One region of the Bradyrhizobium zhengyangense genome, then DNA from elsewhere that is predicted to be linked to it. Evidence: predicted binding sites of a transcription regulator. Region 1 holds the regulator's gene; each other region holds the start of a gene.
The links. Region 1 encodes PhoB, which activates phosphate uptake and scavenging genes when phosphate is short. Its sites were predicted from a motif close to TGTCATNNANCTGTCAT; they were not measured.

Region 1 (7,189 bases):
ACATCCTTGACCCCAAGCTGGACCTCAATTTGCTGCGCGCCCGCGTCGGCATGGTGTTCCAGAAGCCGACGCCGTTCCCGATGACGATCTACGAGAACATCGCCTTCGGCATCCGCCTCTACGAGAAGATCTCGAAGTCCGAGATGGACGATCGCGTCGAGAAGGCGCTGCGCGGCGGCGCGCTGTGGAACGAGGTCAAGGACAAGCTCAACGCCTCCGGCCTGTCGCTCTCGGGCGGCCAGCAGCAGCGCCTCTGCATCGCCCGCACCGTCGCGGTGCGGCCTGAAGTGATCTTGTTCGACGAGCCCTGCTCGGCGCTTGATCCGATCTCGACCGCCAAGGTCGAGGAGCTGATCCAGGAACTGTCCGAGAACTACACGATCGCGATCGTCACCCACAACATGCAGCAGGCGGCCCGTGTCTCCGACAAGACCGCCTTCATGTATCTCGGCGAGCTGATCGAGTTCGACGACACCAGCAAGATCTTCACGTCGCCGTCCGACCGGCGTACGCAGGATTACATCACCGGCCGGTTCGGCTGAGGAGACAGGACATGGGTTCTGAACATACCGCAAAAGCCTTCGACACCGACCTCCAGGAGCTCACGCGCCTCGTCGCCGAGATGGGGGGCATCGCCGAGCGCATGATCGTCGATTCCGTCGATGCGCTGATCCGCCGCGACGTCGCGCTTGGCCAGCGCGTCGTCACCATCGACGCCGAGCTCGACGCGCTCCAGAAGAAGATCGAGGAGCGCGCCGTGCTCACCATCGCACGCCGCCAGCCGATGGCGGTCGATCTGCGCGAGATCGTCGGTGCCATGCGCGTTGCAACCGACCTCGAGCGCATCGGCGACCTCGCCAAGAACATGGGCAAGCGCGTCGCGGCGCTGGAGACGGATTTCCATCCGCTCAAACTGTTCCGCGGCCTCGAACACATGACCGACCTCGTGCAGCAGCAGGTCAAGTCGGTGCTGGACGCCTACGCCGCGCATGATCTGCCGGCGGCGATGACGGTGTGGAAGGGCGACGAAGAGGTCGACGCCATCTGCACCTCGCTGTTCCGCGAACTCCTCACCTACATGATGGAGGATCCGCGCAACATCTCGTTCTGCATCCATCTGATGTTCTGCGCCAAGAACATCGAACGGATCGGCGACCATGCCACCAACATCGCCGAGACCGTGTTCTACATGATCGAAGGCCAGGCCATCACCGACAAGCGGCCGAAGGGCGACATGACGACCTTCGCCACGACGATCCCGAATACTTAAGGAGCGACGAGCCCATGGGCGCACGCATTATGGTTGTTGAGGACGAGGAAGCTCTCACCGAGCTTCTCCGCTACAACCTCGAAGGCGACGGCTATGACGTCGAGACGGTGATGCGCGGCGACGATGCCGACACCCGCCTCAAGGAGCACATCCCCGATCTGATCGTGCTCGACTGGATGCTGCCGGGACTATCAGGTATCGAGCTGTGCCGCCGGCTGCGCGCACGCTCCGATACGAAGCAGCTTCCGATCATCATGCTCACCGCGCGTGGCGAGGAGAGCGAGCGGGTAAGGGGCCTTGCGACCGGCGCCGACGATTACATAGTCAAGCCGTTCTCGGTGCCCGAGCTGCTCGCGCGCGTGAAGGGCCTGCTGCGGCGCGCCAGCCCCGAGCGGCTTGCGACCGTGCTCGCCTTCGGCGACATCGAGCTCGATCGCGAGAAGCGCCGCGTGGCGCGCTCGGGCCGGCCGATCGATCTCGGCCCGACCGAATATCGTCTGCTGGAGTTCTTCCTGGAGCATCCCGGCCGCGTGTTCTCGCGCGAGCAGCTGCTCGACAGCGTCTGGGGGCGCGACATTTATATCGATGAACGCACCGTCGACGTGCATATCGGCCGCCTGCGCAAGCTGCTCAATCTCGGTCGCGAGCAAGACCCGATCCGCACCGTCCGCGGCGCAGGCTATGCGCTCGACGATCGCTTTGCGAAGGCCGAGCAGACGTAACGGCGGCTGCAAGCAAGCAAAATAAAAAAGCGCGCCTTGTGGCGCGCTTTTTTACGTCTCGATCGTCCCGGTCCGTACCGGGACGATGTCGTCTAGAGCTGGGCTCAGCGCGTGCTCGGCTTGGCCGGCGCACGACGGCGATCGGCCGCCGGTTGATAGGCCACCCGCGAGTGCTGGGCGCAGTAGGGCAGGCCGGAGAGCGCCTTGCCGCCGCAGAAGAAGAAATCCGGGCTCGAGGGATCGCCGACCGGCCAGTGGCAGGTGGCTTCGTTCAATTCGAGCAGCGAGAGCCGCTGGCTCATCGGCACCACGTTGTCGTAGGTAACAGGCTCGGCCTCGACCTCGACCTCGAAGGCCTGCGCCAGCGCGGTGTTGCCGCGTGCGATGGGGCGGCTCACCCGCATCATGTGCTGCGCTGGACGCGCCTTGCGCGGCCGGGGAGCTGCTGACGAGGGGCTCTTGGCGCGGCCGGACAGGCCGAGCCTGTGCACCTTGCCGATCACGGCGTTGCGGGTCACGTTACCAAGCTCAGCGGCGATCTGGCTGGCCGAAAGTCCGGCCTCCCAGAGCTTTTTCAGCTGCTCGACGCGATCATCTGACCAGGTCAAAACCGTCATTGCACCCTTTCCTTCGCCGGCGCCAGCCATCCTGGGGCCTCACGACGAATGCCTAAGCTTCGAAAAACCCGTGCCGCCAGAATCCCTTAAGGCTCGCCGGGCGCACCAGATGCGCCCGAACGTTTACGCCGGTACATGAGGACTTAAGGGATCAGAACCGCTGCACGAGATGTCGTATCTGACAAGCCAAACGCTACAATATGGCGTGACTCACGCGCAAGAGTCCGCCGACTCGCTTCCACATGTTCCGTGGCGAAAATCCCGTAAATTTAGCACCGCAAGACTACGGAATCAGCGTTTCCTGGGGCTTTCCGGGCGGCATTGACACCCGTGGTGCCAAGCATAAGATAGTTGCGCGTGCCGCCCTTAAAAGGCGGCACGTTTCGTTTTCCGGGCTAAATGACGCGCTGCGCAAGGCGCGTTCAGGCCGTCCGAAACACCCTGAGTGACCACTAAAGAGACCGTCATGACCAACAGCGCAGCGCCGCATTTGCTCCCCGTTTTCGCCAGGGCCGACATCGGTTTCGAGCGCGGTGAAGGCGTCTGGTTGATCGCAACCAATGGCGACCGCTATCTCGATTTCACCTCGGGCGTTGCCGTGAATGCGCTCGGCCATGCCCATCCCGCGCTGGTCAAGGCGCTGCAGGAGCAGGCGACGAAGCTCTGGCACATGTCGAACCTGTTCCAGAGTCCTGACGGTGAGAAGCTCGCTGCGCGCCTCTGCAACGAGAGCTTTGCGGACTTCGTGTTCTTCTGCAATTCCGGCGCCGAGGCGCTGGAGGGCGTGATCAAGCTGGTCCGCCATCATCACTTCTCCAAGGGCCATCCCGAGCGTTACCGCATCATCACCTTCGAAGGCGCCTTCCACGGTCGCACGCTGGCGACGCTGGCCGCGACCGGCTCGGCAAAATATCTCGAAGGCTTCGGTCCGCCGATGGACGGCTTCGACCAGATCCCGCATGGCGACATCGAGGCCGTGAAGAAGGCGATCGGCCCGCACACCGCCGGCATCCTGATCGAGCCGATCCAGGGTGAGGGCGGCGTACGTCCGGCGACCCCCACCTTCCTCAAGGCGTTGCGTCAGCTCTGCGACGAGAAAGGCCTGCTGCTTGCGTTCGACGAGGTGCAGACCGGCATGGGCCGCACTGGCGAGCTCTTTGCCCATCGCCGCACCGGCGTCACGCCTGATGTGATGTCGCTGGCGAAAGCGCTCGGCGGCGGCTTCCCGATCGGTGCGATCCTGGCGACCGCGGATGCGGCCGCCGGCATGGGCCCCGGCTCGCACGGCTCGACCTTCGGCGGCAATCCGCTGGCGATCGCGGCCGCGAACGCCGTGCTCGACGTCATGCTCAAGCCCGGCTTCTTCGACCACGTGCAGAAGATGTCGCTGCTGCTCAAGCAGAAGCTGGCCTCCGTGATCGACCGTCACCCCGATATCGTCAGCGAAATTCGCGGCGAGGGGCTCTTGATCGGCATCAAGGCCGTGGTGCCATCAGGTGATCTGGTCGCTGCGCTGCGCAACGAGAAGCTGCTCACCGTCGGCGCCGGCGACAATGTCGTGCGCTTCCTGCCGCCCTTGATCGTCACCGAAGCCGAGATCGAGGACAGCATCATCAGGCTCGAACGCGCCTGCACGGCGCTGTCGGGCAACAAGCGGGCGGCAAGCTGATGAGCAAGGCACCCAAGCACTTCCTCGATATCAATGAGCTGCCGCTGTCGGAGCTCAAGAGCATGCTCGCGGCCTCCTCCGCCATGAAGGCGAAGCAGAAGGCGCATCAGCCGGTGCGTCCGCTCGAGGGCAAGACGCTGGCGATGATCTTCGAGCGCCCCTCGACCCGCACGCGCGTCTCGTTCGACGTCGCCATGCGCCAGCTCGGTGGCGAGCCCATCATGCTCACCGGTGCCGAGATGCAGCTCGGCCGCGGCGAGACCATTGCCGACACCGCGCGCGTGCTGTCGCGCTATGTCGATGCCATCATGATCCGCATCCTCAACCACGAGGCGTTGCTGGAGCTCGCGGCCTACGCGACCGTACCCGTGATCAACGGCCTGACGCGGCGCTCGCATCCCTGCCAGGTGATGGCCGACCTCATGACCTATGAGGAGCACCGCGGCCCGATCGAAGGCCGGACCGTGGCCTGGACCGGGGACGACAACAACGTGCTGGCGTCCTGGGCGCATGCCGCCGAGCGCTTCAAGTTCAAGCTCAATGTCGCAACGCCGCCGGAGCTTGCCCCGAAGAAGGTGATGCGCGACTGGATCAAGGCGACCAATGCGCCGATCGTGCTCGGCACCGATCCCGAGGCCGCGGTGAAGGGCGCCGATTGCGTCGTCACCGACACCTGGGTGTCGATGGGCGACAAGGAAGGTGAGCACCGTCACAACGTGCTCAAGCCGTACCAGGTCAATTCCAAGCTGATGTCGCTGGCCAAGCCCGATGCGCTGTTCATGCACTGCTTGCCCGCCCATCGCGGCGAGGAGGTCACCGACGAGGTGATCGACGGTCCGCAATCGGTCGTGTTCGACGAGGCCGAAAATCGCCTGCACGCGCAGAAGGGCATTTTGGCCTGGTGCTTCGACGCGGTGAAGTAGCGGGTGGTTGGCGTCGCGCCGGCCACAAACACCGCTGTCGTCCCGGCTCTACGCTTGCGCTTGTCCGGGACGACACCGAGTTTGAGAGTGCTGCTGCTCACACCCCCTTCCATTTCCTGCCCTCGACCCCAGATAAAGCGCCATGGTTTCCCAATCCCCTGACATGAAAACCAGGCCCGAAGGCCCGGTTCGCGCGCCTTCCGCAGTTCCCGTCGATGACGCCGTGCTGCCTTACGAGGTCGATGCGCTCGATGTGCGCGGCCGTCTGGTGCGGCTTGGCCCCGCACTCGACGAGATCCTGACCAAGCACGATTATCCCGCACCGGTCGGCAAGTTGCTCGGCGAAGCCATCGTGCTGACGACGCTGCTCGGCTCGGCGCTGAAATTCGAGGGCCGCTTCATCCTGCAGGCCCAGACTGACGGGCCGGTGTCGTTCCTGGTGGTCGACTATCAGGCGCCCGATCGCCTGCGCGCCTATGCGCGCTTCGATGCCGAACGCCTCGGTGATGCCAGGGACTCCGGCACGCTGCTCGGCCGCGGTCATCTCGCCATGACCATCGACCAGGGGCCGGACATGAGCCGTTACCAGGGCCTGGTTGCGCTCGACGGCGGCAGCCTGGAAGACGCCGCCCACGAATATTTCCTGCGCTCCGAGCAGATCCCGACGCGCGTGCGCCTTGCTGTCGGCGAGGAATGGCGCTCGAGCGACGGCGGCAAGCACCGCTGGCGCGCCGGCGGCATGCTGATGCAGTTCCTGCCGAAGGCGCCGGAGCGCGCGCGGCAGGCCGATCTGCATCCCGGCGATGCGCCCGAGGGCCTTGAGGTTCACAGCGTCGCCGAAGACGACGCCTGGGTTGAGGCGCGCTCGCTGATCGAGACGGTCGAGGATGTCGAGCTGATCGATCCCGATCTCTCCGGCGAACGGCTGCTCTATCGTCTCTTCCACGAGCGCGGCGTGCGCGTGTTCAATCCGCTGGTCCTGAGCGCGCAATGCTCCTGCTCGCGCAACGCAGTCGCGTCGATGCTGAAGAGTTTTTCGCCCGACGACCGCTCCGCGATGGTCAAGGACGACAAGGTCGTCGTGACCTGCGAGTTCTGCAGCTCGGTGTATGAGTTCACGCCGGACGAAGCGGGCGTCGAGGACGCGTAGGCACGGGAGCTGCCCGCCGCAAGCGGGAAGTCGTAGGGTGGGCAAAGGAGCGCACGCTTCCGCCTTCGCTCGTCGAGCTACGGCGGACAAGTCGCTTTGCCCACCCTCCGGCACCGTCATCCGCCCCTAATTCAACACCCGCTTGTTGTCGGGGCTGTCCAGCGAGAACGTCGGCACGTCGATCTCGAAGCGTTCGCCGCTTTCGCTGACCATCAGGTAGCGACCGGTCATGAAGCCGGAGGCGGTGGAGAGCGGCACGCCCGAGGTGTATTCGAAGCGCTCGCCGGGGGCGAGGGTCGGCTGCTCGCCGACGACGCCTTCGCCCCTGACCTCCTGCTGCCGGCCCGAGGCATCGGTGATGATCCAGTGCCGCGTCTTGAGCTGCACGGTCTCGTCGCCCGAATTGGTGATCACGATGGTGTAGGACCAGAAATACCGCGAGCGGTCGGCCGAGGACTGTTCCGGAACAAAGTTCGGCTCGACGGTCACTTCGATCTGGCGGGTCACGGCGCGGTACATGGTTGCCATCATAACGAAAACCCCTCCAGGAACCAAACGCCGCAGGCCGTCCTGGCGACATCGTCCCGCCCGAATTCACGAGGAAGTAGACCCGAATTGTGATCCGGCCGCTTTGCGATGCGGCGCCTGGACCGGTACACTCCTGAAACGTCGCGATTTGCGGAAGGGTTTTTGGCCCCCAATGACCATTGCCGATCAAGTGACGGGATCGACGATCGCGGGAACCGCTGGCGCCAAGCCTGCGGAGGTCAAATCTGTCGACGCCAAGCCGCGCATTGCTGCGCCGGCCATCACGCTGCCGGCCATCGGCGAGCGCGAG
Region 2 (7,189 bases), on a different contig from region 1:
CGTTCGAATACCAGGCCGAATAGTCCTGGCTGTGCTGGGCGGCAACGCGCGCGGCTGCGCCGTTCGGACCGCGGAACACGATCGAGCAGCCCATCTGGCCGCCGGACATGTAGAGCGTCTTGGCGGCGGAGTTGATGATCTGGTCGATCGCCTGCATGGCGAAGTTGAAGGTCATGAACTCGACGACCGGCTTGAGCCCGGTCATGGCAGCGCCGACGCCGACGCCGGCAAAGCCGTGCTCGGTGATCGGGGTATCGATCACGCGTCTGGCGCCGAACTCCTGCAGCAGGCCTTGCGTCACCTTGTAGGCGCCCTGATATTCGGCGACCTCTTCGCCCATCACGAACACATCAGGGTCGCGGCGCATTTCTTCGGCCATGGCGTCGCGCAGCGCTTCGCGGATGGTCTGGGTGATCATCTCGGTGCCGGCGGGCACTTCGGGATCGGGCTCGGCGACGGCCTGTGGCGCAGGTGCAGCCTTGGGCGCAGGCGCTTCGGCCTTGGCAGCGGCTGGCGGTGCAGACTCTGCGGCCTTCGCCGCCGGTGCAGGCGCCTTTGCAAGATCGGCGGCGCTCTCGCCATCCGCCAAAATGGTCGCGATCGGCGTGTTCACGGCAACGTCGGCGGTGCCTTCCGGGATCAGGATCTTGCCGAGCGTGCCCTCATCGGTCGCCTCGACCTCCATGGTGGCCTTGTCGGTCTCGATCTCGGCGATGACGTCGCCGGATTTGATCGTCTCACCCTCTTTTTTCAGCCATTTGGCGAGGTTGCCCTTTTCCATCGTGGGCGACAACGCGGGCATCAGCACTTGAATTGGCATATCGACTCCAAAGAAAGCTTGCGCGCGTCTTAGCGGTAAACGTCGGTCCAGAGCTCGGCGGCATCCGGCTCGGGATCATGCTGGGCAAAGTCGGCGGATGCGTTGACGATGTCGCGCACCTCGGCATCGATCGCCTTGAGGTCAGCCTCGCTCACCTTCGCCGCAAGCAGGCGGTTGCGTACCTGCTCGATCGGATCCTGATCGTGGCGGACCTTCTCGACCTCCTCGCGCGTACGGTATTTTGCAGGGTCGGACATCGAATGGCCGCGATATCTGTAGGTCTGCATCTCCAGGATGAAGGGGCCCTTGCCGGCGCGGCACCAGGCCGCCGCCTCTTCGCCCGCGGCCTTGACGGCGCGGACGTCCATGCCGTCGACCTGCTTGCCGGGGATGTTGAAGGACACGCCGCGCTTGGAGAAATCCTGCTGCGCCGACGCGCGCGAGACCGAAGTGCCCATGGCGTAGCGGTTGTTCTCGATGACGTAGATCACCGGCAGCTTCCAGAGCTCCGCCATGTTGAAGCTCTCATAGACCTGGCCCTGGTTGGCTGCGCCGTCGCCGAAATAGGTTACGCTGACATTGCCGTTGCTGCGATAACTGTTAGCGAATGCGAGACCAGTGCCAAGCGAGACCTGCGCACCGACGATGCCGTGGCCGCCGTAGAAGTGCTTCTCCTTGCTAAACATGTGCATGGAGCCGCCCTTGCCCTTGGAATAGCCGCCGCGGCGTCCCGTGAGCTCGGCCATTACGCCGTTGGCGTCCATGCCGGTCGCAAGCATATGACCGTGGTCGCGATAGCCGGTGATGACCTGATCGCCCTGCTTCAGGGCCATCTGCATACCAACTACCACGGCCTCCTGGCCGATATAGAGATGGCAGAAACCGCCGATCGCACCCATGCCATAGAGCTGGCCGGCCTTTTCCTCGAACCGCCGGATCAGGAGCATGTCGCGGAGCGCCTTCAGCTCCTGCTCCCTGGTGAACTCCGGGGGCGAACCGCCGTTGGTTTTGTCTTGCTCAGCGCTTGCGGCGGCTTTCTTGGGTGCGGCCATTGGAATTCCGGGTCAGAGAAATCTAGGTCCTCTCTAACCCAACTCAATCGCGTGTGAAAGCACCGCAGCGGCATGGCGCGACTTTCATTATGCCGCACTGCAACGTGGCCGAAATTTTGCAAAACCTTTGGCGCTGATCAGGCAACATTCGCTCCTCGCCTGCGAGAGCTCTGCACGCAGATGAGGCAACGACATCGGACACGCATATCTCGGGCGCTGACGTCCCGATGCGTGTCCGATTCGAGCGGTCGGGCTACCAGCCCAACTCGCGCAAATACGCAGCACGGGCGGCAACGCCTGTGTGCGTGAAGTCGGTGAAAACGCCGTCGACACCGAGACGGAAGAACTTGAGATATTCCTGGGCCGGATCGGCGTGATAGTCGGCCGCGAGATATTTCTTCTCGTTACGGAACGTGAAGACGTGGACGAACAGGCCGAGCTTGTGCGCGTCGGCAATCAGGCTGGTCGCCTCCTGCGTCGAAGCCTCCGGTGTCGATCCCTTGTAGGGCGTGCCGTCGGCTTTGGTGTCCTTCCACGAGGCGACCTTCAGCGGAACGATATAAGCTTTCCACGGGCCGATGCCGTCTGCATAGGTCTTGATGTCAGCCAGGCCCTCAGGCGTCAGCATCGCATCGTACAGGCGCGCATCGCCTGCAACCGTCCAGTCGAACGGACGTGAATTGGTGATGTTGTCGAGCAGCACCTTGCCGGATTTGAAGTCGATGCCATTGCCGTCGATGAGCTGGACCTGCCGGGTCTGAAGGCCGTGGCTGCGCATGTATTTCAGGCTGCCGGGCTCGAAGCTCTGAACGAAGATGGGCGCGTCCTTGGTGTTGAGGCCGTTGTCGCTGATGATCTTGATCAGGGCATCCTCGAGCGGATGGCTGCCCGGCGCGCCGCAGCCGTTTGCGATCGCCTGAGCATTGTTCCAGGTCGGGTTCTTGGTTTCCGGATAGACCAGGATGGGACGCCCGGTCTCCTTGCTCTTGGCCTTGGCGATGTCGAGGATGTCCTGGAAGCTGATGACGGGGAATTTGCCGTTGAAGATCTTCGGCCGCTCGTTGGCGGCGTCATAGGTGGTCCCGCCGATCCATTGCTTCAGCTCGGCCATCGTGAAATCGGTGATCGACCAGTCGTTGGTGTGATCCTCACCGTCGACGATCAATGACTTCAGCACCGATTTGGGATCGGCGGGATTGGTGAGATCCGTGAGATAGTCAACGGGCGTCCCGGCGGCGGCCGGAGCCTTGACGCGCATACCTGATACCGTGCGCTTGCGTGCCGCGACGACAGGGTTGGTCTTCGCGACTTCGGCGACATTGGTGTTGTCGGCCAGCCAGGGGTTGTGGCGCGCGACCAGGACGCAATCCTTGGTGAGGTGCAGATCCTCTTCGAGCGCGTCGGTTCCGAGCGCGGCAGCGAGATCGTACGAGGCCTCGGTCTCTTCGGGCACCAGGCCCGGCACGCCGCGATGTCCGAGAATCAGCGGCGCCTTTCCGTCGACGGTCAGGAAGGGTTTTGCGCTGGCCGGAGCGGTCTGCGCGCAGGCCAGGGACGGCGCAAGCGACGCCAGGGCCGCCACGCCGAGCAGCATCGCTCCGACATGTATCTTCCGCTGCAAGGGATTGGTCGTCATGGCCGCGCCTCCGTCTGTGCCTGGCATCGCGTCGTCGCGATCGGGCTGTCGTCTTGTCTCAACAATCTGACAGACGGATGACGGTGGGGCGGCGATCGCCGATCTGCACAGGCGGCGCCGACATGACGCCGCCTGTGCCTGCTCGATCAGAAGAAGCCGAGCTTCTTCGGGCTGTAGCTGACCAGGAGGTTCTTGGTCTGCTGGTAGTGATCGAGCATCATCTTGTGGGTCTCGCGACCGACGCCTGACTGCTTGTAGCCGCCGAACGCGGCATGGGCGGGATAGGCGTGGTAGCAGTTGGTCCAGACCCGGCCCGCCTGGATCGCGCGGCCGAAGCGGTAGCAGCGGTTGGCATCGCGGCTCCAGACGCCGGCCCCGAGGCCATAGAGCGTGTCGTTGGCAATCGCGAGCGCTTCGTCATCGGTCTTGAAGGTCGTGACCGAGACGACGGGTCCGAAGATCTCCTCCTGGAAGATCCGCATCTTGTTGTTGCCTTCGAACACCGTCGGCTGGACGTAGAAGCCACCCGAGAGGTCGCCGCCGAGCTCGGCCCGTCCGCCGCCGGCCAGGACCTTGGCACCCTCCTGCTTGCCGATGTCGATATAGGACAGGATTTTTGCGAGCTGCTCGCCGGAAGCCTGCGCACCGATCATGGTGTCGGCTGCACGCGGATCGCCCTGCTTGATGGCGGCCACCCGCTTGAGCGCCCGGTCCATGAAGCGATCGTAGATGTCCGCATGCACGAGCGCCCGGCTCGGACAGGTGCAGACCTCACCCTGGTTCAGCGCGAACATGACAAAGCCTTCGATCGCCTTGTCGAAGAAGTCGTCGTCCTCGGCGGTGACGTCCTTGAAGAAGATGTTCGGCGATTTGCCGCCGAGCTCGAGCGTCACGGGGATCAGGTTCTGGCTGGCATATTGCATGATCAGCCGGCCCGTCGTGGTCTCGCCGGTGAAGGCGATCTTGGAAATGCGAGGGCTGGAGGCGAGCGGCTTGCCGGCCTCCAGGCCAAAGCCGTTGACGATGTTGAGCACACCAGGCGGCAGGAGATCGCCGATGATCTCGGCCCAGACCATGATTGAGGCCGGCGTCTGCTCGGCGGGCTTCAACACCACGCAATTGCCCGCAGCGAGCGCCGGCGCGAGCTTCCAGCACGCCATCAGCAGCGGGAAGTTCCAGGGAATGATCTGGCCGACGACGCCGAGCGGCTCGTGGAAATGATAGGCGATGGTGTCGTGGTCGATCTCGCCGATCGAGCCTTCCTGGGCGCGGACGACGCCCGCGAAATAGCGGAAATGATCGATGGCGAGCGGCAGGTCGGCGGCCCGGGTCTCACGGATCGGCTTGCCGTTGTCCCAGGTCTCGGCGACCGCGAGGCGCTCGAGATTCTCCTCCATGCGATCGGCGATGCGATTGAGGATCGCAGCGCGCTCGGCGACGCTGGTGCGTCCCCACGCGGCCTTGGCGGCATGGGCCGCGTCGAGCGCCGCTTCGACGTCCTGCGCTTCGGAGCGCGCGATCTTGCAGACGACCTTGCCGGTCACCGGCGAGGCGTTGTCGAAATATTTGCCCGAGATCGGCGCGACGAACTTGCCGCCGATGAAATTGTCGTAGCGTTCGGCGAACGGACTTTGGGTCACGCCGAGGAATTCCACCTTGTTCATTGATCACTCCCGATGTTGATGTTTGCGCTAATCGTCGTGTGTTCACGACTTGCGCTAACGATCTCGCGGGACGTGTTTTCTGTCAGCCCGGGGGGATGCGATGGCGGAGTGGACCTGTCGCAGAACTGCGACAGGTCAGTGCTTCAGCTCGAACCGCTTCAGCTTCCGGTGCAGCGTGGCGCGGCTGACGCCGAGGGCCTTGGCGGCGGCCGACACATTGCCGCCGGCGCGGAGCAGCGCCCGTTGCAGCACCGCACGCTGACCGCCGGCGAGATGGTCCTGTGCGGGTTCGCCGCCGAGCAGATCTGCCGCGGGAACCGGCTGCAGCTCCCTGCCCGGCGCGATCCCGAGTCCCACCCGGGCGGTGCGGGTCGCACCGATCACGAGATCATCCGCATCGACCGCGATGAGACCGATGGACTGGCCGTCCGGTCCTTGCGTCAGCACGATGCGGGCATGGGCGAAGGCCCGGCGAAACAGATCAGCCTCGATGCGCCTCGCCGCCTCTCCCGCGGCCAGCGCGATCAGGCTGGAGAACGCATCGGTGCGGTCGGCGCGGCAGGAGGAGACATCGAGCACGCCGGCAAAGGCCGCCTCGTGGTCGTAGATCGGAACGGCGGTGCAGCTGAGCAGCGTGTTGCGCGTGAAGAAGTGCTGGTCGCGATCGATCGTCAGCGGCCGCTGCTCGACGACGCAGGTGCCGATGCCATTGGTTCCCTCATGCTCCTCGCTCCAGAGCGCGCCGGTCCAAAGGCCCCAGGATTGAAATGTTGCATCATCCGCCGGCGTGCCACGGCGGTCGACCGGCACACCGTCGCCATCGGCGAGCAGCACGCAGCAGCCGGCCGCACCGACCGCCTGATAGAGCCGGTCCATGGCGCCTTGTGCGGCGGCGAGCAGCGGCGCGATGCGCTCGCGCGCCTGTCGCAGCTCGAAATCGCTCAGCCGCAGCGGTGCGTTGTGGCCGGAAGGGTCGAGATGATGCAATCGGGAGGAACGGCGCCACGAAGCCACGAGCGCGGACCGAGCCGCCTGGCCTGATGCAATGGCGGCTTCGACACGAGCCGCGTGATGCCGGGGCATTGACCCATCCATCACCGTTTCCTCCGGGAAGCAGTCTAGGGGCGCCTCGCGCAACCCGATTGATCTTCGTCAACCTTTGGCGGCACCGCGCCGGGACAAGGCACGCCGGCCGCGCCGACGTCAAGGTGGCGGTTCGGAGTACGACTTCCGGAACGATGGAGGGAACGGCTTGCGCGCGCTTGTTTCGAATGCTGCGGAAAGCGCTAGTTCTGCGAGATCGTCCGAATTAGATCGTGCGGATTGACATAGTCGAGCTGGAACCGGGCCCGCTCGTCCAGCATGTCGGGGTCGATCTTCTCAGTGCGTAGCAGCGACACGCGCTGCTCGCTGCGGGCACGCTCGCGCTTGAGCTGGGCCAGCTCGCTGGTCAGCGCAACGATCTCCTGGTCGAGCTCCTGGCGGGCATTGAGGCCGTATTTGCCGGTATAGGCGTTGACCCCGAAATAGCCGACGATGGCGACCGCCATCGCATAGAGAGCGAGGCCGGTCAGGACAGATTTGAGGCGGGCGCGGGAGACCATTTTGGCAAGATGGGCCAGCTTGGTTAAGGGAGTGCTAATCTCCCCTGGGCCACCTGTCTCCGTCATGCCAGGGCTGGTCCCGGGCATGACGGAGGCACGAGCCGGCTCAGCCGTGGTGCTTTGCGACGTGCGCGGCGAAGGCGTCGATGTAGGCCTGGAGCACGGGCTTGAGCGACTCCTTGACCAGATTGCCCTCGGCATCAAAGGCATCGCCCACTGCGTTCAGGTAGGTCTCGGGCTGCTGCATGATCGGGCCGGCAATGCCCGGCAGGATGTTCTGGAGCGTCTTGGCGGCGCTGACACCACCGAGCGGGCCCGGCGAGTTGGAGATGATGCCGACCGGCTTGCCGTTGAACGAGCTCTTCCCATAGGGGCGCGAGGCGACGTCGATGGCGTTTTTCAGCACGCCCGGG
Region 3 (7,189 bases), on a different contig from region 1:
CGCAATCGCCTGATGCGTCCGGTCCGCGCCATTCTCGACGCGATCGCCCGGATCAGCGCACGCGACTACGCGACGCCGGTTCCGCAATCCCGCTATCCCGACGAGTTCGGCACCATGGCCGCCGCGCTTGAAAGCCTGCGCGAGAGCGCGGCCACCGCGGAACGTCTCGGCCAGGAACGCGAATCGCAGCAGGCGCTGCAGCTGGCCCGCTCTGGCACCGTCGACGAGGCGTGCCGGAGCTTCGACGACACCGTGCAGGCGGTGATCCAGAGCGTCGCGGCATCGGCCAAGGAACTCGATGCCACGGCGACCGACGTGCGCACGCTGGTGTCGGAATCGAGCAGCCAGACGGCCGCGGTCTCCTCCGCCGCCGAGCAGGCCACCAACAATCTTGAAAGCATCGCGGCCGCGACCGAGGAGCTCTCGGCCTCCGTCGGCGAAATCTCCGCGCAGGTGCAGTCCAGCGCACGCGATGCGCGCGAAGCGGTGTCGCAGGTCGAGCAGACCAACGCGACGGTCGAAATCCTCGACCAGACCGCCGGCCGTATCAGCGAAGTCGTGAAGATGATCCACGCCATTGCCGGCCAGACCAATCTGCTCGCCTTGAACGCCACCATCGAGGCGGCCCGCGCCGGCGAAGCCGGCCGCGGCTTTGCTGTGGTTGCCGGCGAGGTCAAGAGCCTAGCGTCGCAGACCGCGACCGCGACGGAAGAAATCTCGCGCCAGGTCGAGGAGATTCAGGGCGCGACCGGCCAGGCCGTCGCCGCCATCCGTTCGATCGGGGGCGCCATCAGCGGCATCGACGAGAAGATGACGGCCATTGCCGCCGCGGTCGAACAGCAGCGCGCGGCTACCACGGAGATCTCGCGCAACTTCCAGCATGCCGCCCAGGGCACCCGCGAGGTCACCGACACCATCGGCAGCGTGGCCCAGCTCAACCAGGAGACGGGCAATGCCGGCACGGTGCTGTTCCAGTCCGTGACCAAGATGTCGGCCGACGCCGACCGCCTGCGCGTCGCGGTGGAAGGCTTCCTCGGCGCCGTAAAGTCCGCTTAAGGCCTCATTCCCGGCTCAACGGAACGCGGTTCGGCATTGCCGCGCCTGCCTGCGACCTGTAAATGGTAGCGGTACCAAGCTCTAACGGACGGGACTACAGGGAGATAATTTCGATGCCGGTCACCCCACATAAGGCCCAGCGCCCCTATCGCGGCGTGTTTCCGGTCGCACCCACCATCTTCGACGAGCGCGGCGAGCTCGATCTCGAGGGCCAGCGCCGCTGCATCGACTTCATGATCGATGCCGGCTCGCATGGCATCTGCATCCTTGCCAATTTCTCCGAGCAGTTCGTGCTGACCGATGCCGAGCGCGAGAGCGTCATGCATGCGGTGCTGGAGCAAGTCGCCGGCCGCGTGCCCGTCATCGTCACCACCACTCATTTCAGCTCGGCGGTGTGCGCGGCGCGCAGCAAGCAGGCGGAGGCCGCCGGTGCCGCCATGGTGATGGTGATGCCGCCCTATCACGGCGCCACCTTCCGCGTGCCGGAGAAGGGCATCGTCGAATTCTTCAAGGTGCTCTCGGGCGCGATCGACATCCCGATCATGATCCAGGATGCGCCGGTTGCGGGCACGCCGCTGTCGGTCGAGCTGCTGGCGCGGCTGGCGCGCGAATTCTCCAACATCCGCTATTTCAAGATCGAAGTGCCCGGCGCGGCCGCGAAGCTCCGCAGCCTGATCGAGGTGGGCGGCAAGGAGATCGAGGGCCCCTGGGATGGCGAGGAAGCGATCACGCTGATGGCCGATCTCGACGCGGGCGCGACCGGTGCGATGACCGGCGGCGGCTATCCCGACGGTATCAGGCAGATCATCGATCCTTATTTCGCGGGCGATCGAGAGAAGGCGAAGGCCGCCTATGAACGCTGGCTGCCGCTGATCAACTACGAGAACCGCCAATGCGGCCTGATCGCTTGCAAAGCGATGATGCAGGCTGGGGGCGTGATCAAGTCGGATATGGTCCGCCATCCGCTGCAACCGCTGCATCCGGCGACGAGGGCGGGATTGCTGGAGCTCGCCAAGGAGCGCGACGCGCTGGCGCTGCGGTGGGGGAAGTAGAGCCACGCGCTCAGCCCTTGTAGGGTGGGCAAAGCGGCTTGTCCGCCGTAGCTCGAAAAGCGGAGCGGAAGCGTGCCCACGACCTGCGTATTTTTGAAAAAAGAACGTGGGTACAGCGCTTTGCGCCTTTGCCCGCCCTACGAGACCGGTGCCAGCGTCCACTCGCTGATGATGCGGAAGCACGCCTTCGCATCATCCTGCTTGAACAGCGCAATGCGATCGATCTCCAGCGTATCGAGACCAAGCCCCGCAAATCTCGCTCGCAGCATCTCCAGGATCGGGCCGCGGCGCTCCGCATCGAGCCGTCCGGTCAGGGTCATGTGGAAGCGGAATTCTTCCATCACGTAAGGGTAGCCCCAGCGGTCAAGATGCTCACGCTGCCGCTCGCTGAGCTTTTCGGGTCGGCGACGCGCGCGGTCTTCCGCCGTGAGGATAGGGCGGAAGCAATCAAAATCGCGGGTGCAATCGGCGGCGAGCTGTTGAAGCGCGTCGCCCGGCTCGGCCGGAATGACGGCAATGAAGCCGCTGATGGAATCGACGATTGGGCGGATCACCGGGATCGGGCGCGCCTTGCCGGCGAATGTCGCACAGGCCGCCACGAGTTCGGCCTCGGTCTTGCCTGAGGCCAGCGCCATCGGCGCCTTCAGCGTGCCGTGAAAACCGTATTTGCGGGGATCGGCGGTGACGTCGTGCCAGTCGGCGGCGACGCGCAGGGCGTCGCCGGGAAAGGGCACTTCGTCACCCGTGTAGGCATCATAGCCCAGCAGCTCGGCGCCGAAGCGCGAGAGCGCGTTGTCGGCGCCGGCGGCAAAATAGATCGCGTAGCGGGGGAAGCCTGTCATCCGCAAAGCATAGCCAATTTATGCCGCAACGACAGTCTCGCGCGATGTTGCCGCCATGCCAGCCAGCCGCGCCGCATCGGTGAGATGGACGAGTTTGCCGGCCGCGATGACCGCGACCAGCCGCGGACGCATCGGCGTGCTGTCGTCGACGAGCAGGATGTCGGCGCGACGGCCGGCAGCGAGCGTGCCGCGATCGGTCAGGCCGGTGGCCTCTGCTGGCGCCGACGAGATCAGCTTCCAGGCTTCGTTAAGCGGTAGCACGCCGTCGGCGGCAAGCCGGAATGCGGCGAGCAACGGCGCCGGATAATAATAGTCCGAGGCCAGCACTGTGCAGAGTCCCTTGGCGACCATGTCGGACGCCTTGGTCCAGCCGGTGTGGCTGCCGCCGCGCACGACGTTCGGTGCGCCGTAGACGATGGCATCGCCATGACAAGCGGCCTCGCGCGCCGTCTCCTCGTTGACCGGAAACTCGGCGAGCCTCACGCCCATGTCGCGAAAATTCCGGCGCATCTCCGGCGTCTGATCGTCATGCGAGAGCATCCGCACCTCAGCCGCGCGCGCCGCTGCTGCGAGCCGGGTGATCGAGGCCGGAACATCGGCCGCGCGCGAGACGATATGCGCGACGAGCTGGTCGAAATCCTCGCTCGACAGGCCAGTGCGCTCCACCATGCGGTTGCGCTTGCGTGGATTCGAGATGTCGGCAACGACCCCGTCCATGTGGTCGTTGAAGGCGAACAGGTCGACGCGGCCCTCGGCCAGCCACTGTCTTATCTCGGCCTCCGCATCGAGATTGTAGGTCTCGTGCCGCAGATGGAAACGGGTGTCGGCGGCGAAGTGAGGACGCTGCCGCTCGATCGCCTCGAGTAGGCGCCTGGCATTGTCGCCGCTGCGCAGGCCCGGCTCCCACGACCAGGTGGTGGCATGGAAGACTGTGGTGATGCCGTTGCCGATGACCTGGCGGTCGGTATCGGCTAGCGCGACGTCGATCGGGAAATCGACGCCGGCGCGCGGCATCATCTGCCGCTCGAAGGCATCGCCATGCAGGTCGACGATGCCGGGCAGCACCAGCAAATTGCGCGCGTCGATCGCCATGAGCGCGCGGCCGCGAGGTGCATCGATCTGCGCAATATCGGTTCCGAATGTGGTGAGCGATGTTTCGGCAAGCTCGGAGCCAATCAGGGTCCGGCCACCCTCGATGAAAATGTCTGTCACGCGACCGCGCTTCGTTTGCTGGAAGAGGAACTTGCTTCTGCTTCGTATGCCGACAGGAAATCTTCAATTGCGAGCTTGCGGAAATTGGGCAGCGCGTCACGCAATTTGTCGTGATCCCAATCCCACCATGCCAGCTTGGCGAGCCGTCCGGCAACCTCCTCCGAGAACCGTCGCCGCAAGATGCGCGCCGGATTGCCGGCGACAATGGTATAGGCCGGCACGTCCTTGGTGACGATGGCACCGGCCGCGATGACCGCGCCGGTGCCGATGTTGCGGCCCGGCAGCACCACCGCCCCATGGCCGATCCAGACGTCGTGGCCGATGTGAACGTGATGCTGGCGCCGCCAGTCGAAGAACTCGTGGTCGTCGCTCTCGCCCGGAAAATAGGCACTGGAGCGGTAGGTGAAATGTGCCTGCGTGGCGCGGTGCATCGGGTGGTTGCCGGGATTGATGCGCGTCATCGCCGCGATCGAGCAGAACTTTCCGATGGTGGTGTAGGTGATCTGCGCGTCGTTGACGACGTAGGAGTAATCCCCCATCACCACCTCGTGAAGGATGGTGCGCGCTCCGACCTCGGTATAGGCGCCGAGCCTGACCACGTGCAGCTTCGCCGAAGGATCGATGGTCGGCTCGACCGATAGCACCTTGGCCATGTTGCATCCGGACGTTCGAGGGCGGGGCGCTCGTCTTCGAGTGGCTTGATGACATCATCATGACGATGCGATGACAGGGGATGAAGTGTGTAGGATCGCCGCACCGCATTGTGCATGTCACACAAGTGTCAACCGCCGAGGATAGCGGTGGGCTCCAGCTACTCTGGAGCCCTGCATGCTGGTGGTTGAAGGTCTGACGTGCTGCTTCGGCGCAAAAGCCGCGGTGGACGAGGCTTCGTTTCAAATCTCCCCCGGCGGCTTCGTCGGCGTGATCGGGCGCTCCGGCGCCGGCAAGTCGACGCTATTGCGAACCATCAATCGTCTGGTGACGCCGACGCAAGGCCGCATCCTGTTCGACGGCCTCGACGTGACGGCGCTGCGCGGCAAGGAGTTGCGGCAGTGGCGGGCGCGATCGGCGATGATCTTTCAACAGTTCAATCTGGTCGGCCGGCTGGACGTGCTGACTAATGTGCTGATGGGACGCCTCGCCACCATGCCGGCCTGGCGTTCCCTGTCGCAGATCTGGCCCGAGCAGGACAAGGCGCTCGCCATGTCGGCCCTCGAACAGTTCGATATCGCCGCGCTGGCCGCCCAGCGCGCCGACCAGCTCTCCGGCGGCCAGCAACAGCGCGTCGCGATCGCGCGGGCGCTGGTACAGCAGCCCGACATTATCCTCGCCGATGAACCGATTGCCTCGCTCGATCCGCGCAACACCAAGATCGTCATGGATGCGCTGCTGCGCATCAACAAGCATTTCGGCATCACCGTGCTTTGCAACCTGCATTCGCTCGACCTGGCGCGCAGCTATTGCGATCGCCTGATCGGTATGGCAGCGGGCCGGGTGGTGTTCGACGGCGCGCCGTCCGCGCTGACTGACCTTGTCGCGCGTGAGCTCTACGACCTCGAAGCCGCCGATGTCATGGGCGGCACATCCGCCCCGGCGCCCGAGGCCGTCCCGGCACTCGGAACGGCAGCGGCGGCCTGAGCGGCTCCGCATCGCTACTTTCGCTTCAACCGACCTCAACCTGGGAAGAGGACTAATATGATCACTCGCAGACTCATTCTTGCCGGCGCCGCCGCACTGACCTTTGCCGGATCCGCTTCCGCCGAAGACTGGAAGACGAAATATCCGGAGATCACCTTCGCCGCCATTCCGGCCGAGAACGGCTCGGGCGTGACCGAGCGTTATGGCCCCTTCATCAACTATCTGTCGAAGGAGCTCGGCGTGAAGGTGACGCTGCGCGTCGCCAATGACTACGCCGCCCTCATCGAAGGCCAGCGCGCCGGCAACATCCACATCGGCTATTACGGTCCGGCTTCCTTCGCGCGTGCCCGTCTCACCGGCGTCAAGACCGACGCTTTCGTCATCGACGTCAACTCTGACGGCTCGAAGGGTTACTACTCGGTATTCTACGTGCTGGCGAAGTCTCCGTACCAGAAGATCGAGGATCTCAAGGGCAAGAATCTCGGCCTGGTCGACCCGAACTCGACCTCGGGCAACAACATGCCCCGCTTCAAGCTGAACGCGATGGGGATCGATCCGGACGCTTACTTCTCCAAGGTCGTCTTCACCGGCAGCCACGAGAACGCGGTTCTTGCTCTCGCCCAGGGCACCGTCGACGTCGCCGCCAATTGGTGGAACGCCGACGATGATTCCAACCTGACTCGCATGCTCAACAAGGGCATGGTGAAGTCGCCCGATGGCGCCGTGATGAAGAAGGAGGACTTCCGCATCATCGTGAAGTCCGACCTCATCATCAACTCGCCCTATGCCTATCTCAGCGATCTGCCTGAAGACATGAAGGCAGCGATCAAGAAGGCCTTCATCGACGCGGCGACCAAGGACCCCGAGGCGTTCAAGAAGCTCTCCGACGGCAAGAACAAGCCGTGGGAGCCGGTCGCCAACGACGATTACAACAAGACCATCGAGCTGATTAAGTTCGTCGACAATCTGCGTAAGAAGGCGTCCTGAGCTCGTCGGGACGACGCACTGGAGCCGGGGCGATGGACCCGGCTCTTTTTCTTGATGGACCCGTATTCTCGATGACGGTTGCGGTTTCGATCCTTCCCGAGCAGCAACTCGCTGCCCTGAACGCCGCGTATAGCAAGGCGCTCGCGCGCAAGCGCTTGCGCCTGCTGGCGGGCTTCGCCGTCTTCGTTGCCGCGCTGATCGTGGCGTCGATCGGCGCCGAAGTGAACTTGCGTACTTTCTTCACTTATTTCGGCAACTTCATCAGCTATTTCGACCGTATCCTCACCCTCGACAGCGGCCAGCGGGTCTGGACCAATTTTGGCGAATGGTTCTGGGGCCTGCGCAAATGGCTGAAGCTGCTCGGCGAGACGCTGCTGATCTCCTATGTCGGGACGCTGATCG
Region 4 (7,189 bases), on a different contig from region 1:
CGCGTGGAACAACGTCGTGCCGTCGCGTCGCCGCGCGGGCACCGGCGACAGATTGACCCCGGAGACCGTGCGCACCACGTCCGTCGGAGCAAGGCGCTCGCGGAAATAGCGGCTCACGGCCTCGCAGAGATAGCTGACATCGGCGCCCGGCATCGCAACGATGGCGGGATCGCCGGTGAAATCATGCGTGACGGTACCGACCAGCGTGAAATCGCGCTCGAACGGGCTAGCAAAAATCAGCCGGCCATCGTTGTTCTGGAACACATAGACATTGTCGGACTCGAACAGCCTGGGCACGATGATCTGGCTCATCTGCACGGCCGCCATGGCCGGCTGCTTCTGCCGCAGCACGGTCTCCGCGACCATTGACGTCCAGGCGCCGGTGGCGTTGGCCAGCGCGCGGGCCGTGATCGTGCGGCGATGACCGCGATCGACGACGGCAAGCCGCCAGGCATCGGTCCGGTCGGCCCGCACACAACGCGCCCCTGTCCGAATCGCAGCGCCACGTTCGGCGGCATCCAGCGCCGTGAGCACCACCAGGCGCGAATCGTCGACGACGCAATCGGCATATTCGAAGGCGATGCCGAATGGCCGTTTCAGCGCGTTACCGACCGCATGATGCGTGATGTCTAAGGTCGTCGATGCCGGAAGGCCGCCGCGGTTCGTCAGGGCGTCATAAACATACAGGCCAGCGCGCAACAGCCAGGGTGGACGCTCGTCGGAATGGGCCGGGATCACAAAACTCATGGGCCGCACCAGATGCGGCGCGATCCAAAGCCAAATCCGGCGCTCGGCCAGTGCCCGGCGGACGCGCCAGAAGCCGCGCCGCTCCAGCACCGACAGATCGCCATGGATCAGCCGAGGGGTCGCCGATGAGGCAGCGCCGCCGAGATCACCCTGCTCGATCAGGATCACCCGCAGCCCGCGGCCGGCGGCATCGCGGGCGAGGCTGACACCGTTCAGGCCGCCACCGATGATCGCGAGGTCGTAATCCGCCATGAAACCGTCGAGAGGGAGCGAGGTAAGCGCTCAACATCACTAGCCGGTCTTGAGCGCAAGCTCCATGGCCTCGCCGCGGCCAACGAGGTCGGCATATTTTCCGATCGGCATCGGCTTGCCGAGCAGATAACCCTGCACGCCGTCGCAGCCCTCCTTGGCGAGGAAAGCGAGCTGGTCGATCGTCTCGACGCCCTCGGCGATGATGGACATTTCGAGGCCGTGGCCGAGATCGATCACGGCGCGAACGATCGCGGCCGATTGCGGGTTGCGGCCGAGATTCATGATGAAGGCGCGATCGATCTTGATCTTGTCGAACGGGAAGGCCTGGAGATAGCTCAGCGAGGAATAGCCGCTGCCGAAATCGTCCATGGAGATGCGGACGCCCAGCGCCTTCAGGCGGCGTAGCAGCGCCAGGCCGCGGTCAAAGTCCTCGATCAGCACGCCCTCGGTGATTTCCAGCTCGAGCCGGCCGGGCGCAAGCCCCGTCTCGATCAGGATCGAATGGACGAGACCAACCACGTCACCGTGCATGAACTGCGCCGGCGACAGATTGACCGCGACCTGCATTGGTTTCGGCCACGACGCGGCCTCGCGGCAGACCTCGCGGAGAATCCATTCGCCCATCTCGACGATCAGGCCGCTTTCTTCCGCGATCGGGATGAATTCGGCCGGCGAGACCTGGCCGCGTACCGGATGCTGCCAGCGCGCCAGCGCCTCGAAGCCGATGATCTCGCTCTCGGCGACGCTGTTGCGCGCGATGCCCTGCGGCTGGAACGCAAGCGAAAGCTCGCCATTCTTGATCGCCTTCGACAGGTCCTGGTGCAGCACGCGGCGGTCGCGGATCTGCTGGTCCATCTCGGGCTGGTAGAGGCTGATCGTGCCGCGCGATTTCTGCTTGGCGCGGAACAGGGCCGCGCCGGCATTGGCGAGCAGCGAGGCACCATCGGGGCCGTTGTGCGGAAAGACCGACATGCCGGTGGTGATGCCGGCGCGGACCGCGCGGCCGTCGATCTGGAATTCCGGCGCGAGCGCCTCGCCAAGCTGCTGCGCCAGCGCAAGGCCTGCGTCGGGCTGCTTGCCGTCGATGATCAGGCCGAATTCGTCGCCGGACAGGCGTGCCACCAGGCCACCGCGTGCGGTGTCCTGCAGTCGCTGGGCCACCTCGATCAACAGCTTGTCGCCAAGCGCATGACCGAACACGTCGTTGACTTCCTTGAGGCCGTCGAGATCGACGCAAAGGACCGCAAATTCCTCGTCGGTCCCTTCGCAGGCTTCGATCATCTGGGTCAGCGCCTGAAGGAAGGCAGCGCGGTTCGGCAAATCGGTGAGGCCGTCATGATAGGCCATGTGCGCCATCCGCGACTCGATCTGCCGGCGGTTGGTGACGTCCTCGTGGGTCTTGATCAGATATTGCGGCTCACCGGCGTCGTTGAGCACTGTGGCGCGCCGGGTCAGGAACAGGCGCAGGCCGTCCTTGGTGGAGATCGGATGCTCCTCGGTGATCATCCCGCGTTTCTTGATCGCGGCCTCGTCACGCGCGATGATGAGCTTGGCTTCCTTGGCATTGAAGATGTCGGCCGCGGTCAGGCCGGTCGCTTCCTCGCGCCTCCGGTTCAGGATCGTCTCGGCGCTGCGGTTGGCGAGCAGGTAGCGGCCGTCCTTGACCTGCTCCACGATCAACGCCACGGGGATGTTATCGACCACGAGCTCGAGGAACTTCTTGGTGCTCTCCAGCTCCATCGACAGCGATTGCCGATCGGTGATGTCCTCGAACACGATCAGCAGGAATTGCGGCTTGTTGCTTTCGTTGCGGACCACGATCCGGATCGAGGCCACCATGCGCCGGGCCCGCCCGACCTCAACCTCGAATTCGTTGCGATATTGTCCTTCCGGCGCCAGCAATGCGGCCCGGTCGGTCATCTCAATGCTATCGGCCGATGTCGCGCCGAACAGCTCACGCGCATTCTTGCCGACGACCTGATCCCGCGAAAACCCCCAGAAGTGCTCATAGGCACGGTTGGCAAAGATATAGCGGCCGTCCTCGATGTTCTTCGCTGCGACGCAAGCCGGCACGTTGTCCAGCACCGTTTCCAGGAACTGCTTGGTCGAGGCGAGCTGCCGCGACAGTGCGCGCTGCTCGCTAACGTCGAGATGGGTCGCCACCGAGCCGCCATTGGGCAGCACGAAATACTTGACCAGGATGGAGCGGCCATCGGGCAGTTCGGTGATCAGACCGTTGTGACTTGCCGCCTTCTCGTAGAACTCATCGTCGGAGACGCCGAGGACGCCGCGCTTGCGCCGCAACCCGAGGATGTCGTAGCCGGTCATGCCGGTCCACAGGTCCGAGCGCGCGAGGCCGTAGATCTCGAGATAGCGGTCGTTGCAGAAGATGATGCGCCGCTGCGCATCCGTCATCACCACGCCCTGGTTGAGATTGTTCATGGCCGAAGAGATGAAGGCGTTGCGCCGCAGCTGCGAACGGTTGCTCCTGCGCAGCGCGGAATGGATCCACAGCGCGATGGCCGCCAGGAACGCGCAGATGACAACGCCCCCGATCAGGGCTTCCCAGACCAGATTAGGGCCGAAATCGCCAAGCTGGTTTGGCGAAATGAAGCTATTGGCATAGGCACGCGAAGGCGCGACCGCGCTGGTCAGGCACACGACGGCCTGCACAGCAATCGGAAGCATGCTGCCTTCCTGCCAGTTCTTCTCAGCCATCAGCCACCCGCGATTTCAACTGCGGATTGTCTGGCTTCACGGGTTTGGATCGGGTAAACGCCTGTAGGCCCAGCAGAAAAATGTGACGTGAAATACGGCAATTGCCCTGACATGATAAATGCTTCCTTAACGGACAACGCCCGCGCAGCGCGTTTCCCGGGCAAACCGGAGCCATCGGCACCACCTTCAGCGGGACTTCTGCATCACCATGGATAGGGTCGATTGCGTCGTCATCGGAGCCGGCGTGGTCGGGCTCGCGGTGGCAAGGAGGCTCGCCCAGGCGGGGCGCGAGGTGATCGTGCTCGAGGAAGCCGAGGCCATCGGCACCGTCACCTCCTCACGCAACAGCGAAGTGATCCATGCCGGGATTTACTACCGTGCCGGAAGCTGGATGGCGCGCATGTGCGTCAGCGGCAAGCAAGCGCTGTATCGCTATTGCGGCGAGCGCGGCATTCCACACAAGAATTGCGGCAAGCTGATCGTCGCGACCAATGCGAAGGAAACCGAGAAGCTGCAATCGATCAAGGCGCATGCTGAGGCCAATGGCGTGCTCGACATGCAGCTGCTTTCAGGCGAGGCCGCGCGCGCGCTGGAGCCGGCACTGGCCTGCGACGCTGCGCTGCTGTCGCCGTCGACAGGCATCATCGACAGCCATGCCTACATGCTCTCGCTGCAAGGCGAGGCCGAGGCAGCGGGCGCGGCCTTTGCGTTTCACACGCCGCTGATCCGCGCCAAGGCGGAGGCGGGCGTGATCGAGATCGAAGCCGGCGGCGAAGCGCCGATGGCCTTGCAATGCGGCCTGCTCGTCAATGCCGCGGGATTGTCGGCGACATCGGTGGCGCGCCACATCGACGGCATGCCGATCGACCGGATTCCGCCGGCCTATCTCGCCAAGGGCAATTATTTCAGCTGCAATGCGCGCGCGCCGTTTTCGCGCCTGATCTACCCGGTGCCCGAGCCCGGTGGGCTTGGCGTGCATCTGACGCTGGACATGGCGGGACAGGCGCGCTTCGGCCCTGATGTCGAATGGATCGAGACGATCGACTATGAGGTCGATCCGTCGCGCGCCGAGCGGTTCTATCCGGCGATCCGCAAATACTGGCCGACGCTACCCGATGGCGCGCTGATGCCGAGCTATTCGGGCATCCGCCCGAAGATCGTACCGCCGGCAGTGGCAACACAGGATTTTCTGATGCAGGGGCCGCGCGATCACGGCGTCGCAGGACTGATCAATCTGTTCGGCATTGAATCGCCGGGACTGACATCATCGCTCGCGATCGCAGACCACGTCGCGGAGCTCGCAGAAATCTAGCCCGCTGCGCGATGATGATCGCGCGGGTGCGCACCTTACAGCAGGGACGAGCGCAAAGGCTTTCGTCCCTGCCTGAAAGGATACGATCAAACTTGACGCTGTTACGGGGGTTACTAGTGAAGCGTGTCGCCGGTCTGCTTCAGTCGTTCAATCTGGTCCTTGACCATCAACTTGCGGCGCTTCAACTCAACAATTTGCAGGTCGTCTGTTGAAAGGTGCACGAGCGCTTCGTGCAATTCGTTTTCGAGAGTTTTGTGCTTCCGTTCCAATTCAACCAGATGTGCCTGAATTGTCATTCGAAACCTCCTCGGTAGGGGTGAACCTTGGATTCGATCCGGACGAGGAAGTGTACATCACCGATTCGTTCTGTCGATATGTATCCGTCGTCGCACCGTCATTTTTGAAAATTCATATGTAATGAAGCGTGAGTAAGGAACCACGCGTCGAAAAATCCATGATATCAAGGTGCTTGCGCCACGCGCCCGCGAATCGTCGAAATATCTTGCGAGAGAGCGGTGCGTGAAGGTCGCAGATCGCTTGCGATCACGCCGCGCAAGGACGATAATTTCCACATGGCATCCACAGCCTTAATCTCAAGCCTATCGGTTTTTCGGCCACCGCAGACATGACCCATGAAGACGAGCGTGAACTCGAAGCCGAGCTCACCCGGTTGCAGCAGGAACACCGAGATCTCGACGCGGCGATCGATGCACTGCATCAATCGCCTGCCCCCGACCTATTGCGGTTACAGCGCCTGAAGAAGCGCAAGCTGTTGTTGCGAGACCGTATCGCATTCATCGAAGACCAGATTACCCCCGACATCATCGCCTGATCCGGTGGCCGTGCATTGCCGCAACGTGAATCCACTTGACTCAAAAAGAACAAAAGAGGAACATTAATCCTATCCCCGACGCCCCCCGGAAATGCCCAAAGCAAACCGCCCAAGGACAGCAAGGACACCGCCGATGTCAGCCCCCGCCCTTCTCGACAACAGCCATTATGAACAGGCCTGCGACCAGGCGATCGCGATGTGCGACGGCAACCTGCGCAGCACCATCAAGGCGCTGATCATGGCCAACGAATATCTGGAAGCGGCGCTGGAGGAATTGCAGGCGGCTGTTACGGCCGGCTGCATCCCGGAGGCTTCGCGCAGCAGGAGCAGCGCGGCTTAAGACCCCACCATTGGAGCAACGCCATGTCAGACGTGACCTATTACGTTGCAATGCCCTTCCTGATCGATGCCGACGGATCGCCTGTCGCCGGCACTGCTGAGGAATGCCAGAGCTCGACCGCTGCGCTACGACGCGCCGAGGCCCTGGCGCGCGGCACCGGCCATATCGGCGCAGTCGCGTTCAGCCGCAGCGGCGATCCCATGACCGGTGAGTTCGGCGATGCCACGCTGCTGCGCAAATTCGGCAACGTGCCGGAAGATCTCGCCACGCTGTAAGGTTTTATTTCTTGAGCATGATCTCTTCGGAAAGGCGCTGCACACTTTTCCGGATCATGCTCAGCTGCTCACAAGCCTGATCCGCGGCTCGTGCCGCCGGTGCGCTTTGCGCACATACATGGCAGCATCAGCCTCCTCCAGCGCGCGGGCAGCATCGGACTGCGCACCGAGCAGCGCAACACCGGCGGAGGCGCCCGCCGTCACATGCTGGCCGCGAAAGGTGAAGGACAAATCGTCGATCGCCTGCTCGAAGATGGCCGCCTTCGCCTTGGCGTCAGTCTCACTGAGATTCCACAACAGCAATGCGAACTCGTCGCCACCGAGACGGCCGACCACGTCGGACGCCCGGATCTGTCGCGTCAGCGTGCTGGCTATCGCCTTGAGCACCTCATCGCCGGCGGCATGGCCGAAGGAATCGTTGATCGGCTTCAGCCGGTCGACGTCGAGCACGATCAGCGCGCCGCTGGCGCGGTAGCGCTTCATGTAGGCGATGGCGCGCTGGAGCTCGCGCTCGAAACCGCGCCGGTTGGGAATGTCGAGTAGGAAATCCGTGTCGGCCGCCGCCTCGAGCTCGGCGACGCGCCGCAGCGCCTGGGTGAGCTTGGTCCGCAGGCCGCGGATGGTCGCCGTGCTGCTGTCCTTGCTCGCTGCATTGCCGGTCATCTTGGTCGCCGTCTTGGCAGCGCCGGCCCGGGACGCGCGGCGCGGCGCCG

Region 2: L6639_RS13415 (glycerophosphodiester phosphodiesterase family protein) is a predicted target of PhoB. The motif match lies at 3,575-3,591, and genes of this name have one in related genera.
Region 3: phnC (phosphonate ABC transporter ATP-binding protein) is a predicted target of PhoB. The motif match lies at 4,875-4,891, and genes of this name have one in related genera.
Region 4: L6639_RS17245 (YdcH family protein) is a predicted target of PhoB. The motif match lies at 5,411-5,427, and genes of this name have one in related genera.

The regions. Positions count from the first base shown of each region.
Region 1 covers NZ_JAKLTZ010000006.1:322,689-329,877, reverse strand. Annotated here, with positions in the region: gene pstB (phosphate ABC transporter ATP-binding protein PstB) at 1-542, shown strand, start outside; gene phoU (phosphate signaling complex protein PhoU) at 554-1,270, shown strand; gene phoB (phosphate regulon transcriptional regulator PhoB) at 1,285-1,992, shown strand; gene L6639_RS24380 (GcrA family cell cycle regulator) at 2,097-2,609, opposite strand; gene L6639_RS24375 (aspartate aminotransferase family protein) at 3,076-4,278, shown strand; gene argF (ornithine carbamoyltransferase) at 4,278-5,201, shown strand; gene L6639_RS24365 (Hsp33 family molecular chaperone) at 5,344-6,351, shown strand; gene apaG (Co2+/Mg2+ efflux protein ApaG) at 6,478-6,870, opposite strand; gene L6639_RS24355 (OpgC domain-containing protein) at 7,052-7,189, shown strand, end outside.
Region 2 covers NZ_JAKLTZ010000003.1:586,378-593,566, reverse strand. Annotated here, with positions in the region: gene L6639_RS13425 (pyruvate dehydrogenase complex E1 component subunit beta) at 1-820, opposite strand, end outside; gene pdhA (pyruvate dehydrogenase (acetyl-transferring) E1 component subunit alpha) at 850-1,872, opposite strand; gene L6639_RS13415 (glycerophosphodiester phosphodiesterase family protein) at 2,126-3,508, opposite strand; gene adh (aldehyde dehydrogenase) at 3,655-5,172, opposite strand; gene L6639_RS13405 (helix-turn-helix domain-containing protein) at 5,308-6,267, opposite strand; gene L6639_RS13400 (FtsB family cell division protein) at 6,459-6,776, opposite strand; gene L6639_RS13395 (NADPH-dependent FMN reductase) at 6,883-7,189, opposite strand, start outside.
Region 3 covers NZ_JAKLTZ010000002.1:80,940-88,128, reverse strand. Annotated here, with positions in the region: gene L6639_RS05685 (methyl-accepting chemotaxis protein) at 1-1,056, shown strand, start outside; gene L6639_RS05680 (dihydrodipicolinate synthase family protein) at 1,170-2,108, shown strand; gene L6639_RS05675 (DUF1045 domain-containing protein) at 2,246-2,950, opposite strand; gene L6639_RS05670 (alpha-D-ribose 1-methylphosphonate 5-triphosphate diphosphatase) at 2,969-4,162, opposite strand; gene L6639_RS05665 (LbetaH domain-containing protein) at 4,159-4,815, opposite strand; gene phnC (phosphonate ABC transporter ATP-binding protein) at 4,991-5,800, shown strand; gene phnD (phosphonate ABC transporter substrate-binding protein) at 5,858-6,787, shown strand; gene phnE (phosphonate ABC transporter, permease protein PhnE) at 6,859-7,189, shown strand, end outside.
Region 4 covers NZ_JAKLTZ010000004.1:355,433-362,621, forward strand. Annotated here, with positions in the region: gene L6639_RS17230 (glycerol-3-phosphate dehydrogenase) at 1-999, opposite strand, end outside; gene L6639_RS17235 (sensor domain-containing protein) at 1,039-3,717, opposite strand; gene L6639_RS17240 (NAD(P)/FAD-dependent oxidoreductase) at 3,926-5,029, shown strand; gene L6639_RS17245 (YdcH family protein) at 5,143-5,325, opposite strand; gene L6639_RS17250 (YdcH family protein) at 5,655-5,861, shown strand; gene L6639_RS17255 (hypothetical protein) at 5,995-6,201, shown strand; gene L6639_RS17260 (hypothetical protein) at 6,225-6,476, shown strand; gene L6639_RS17265 (GGDEF domain-containing protein) at 6,537-7,189, opposite strand, start outside.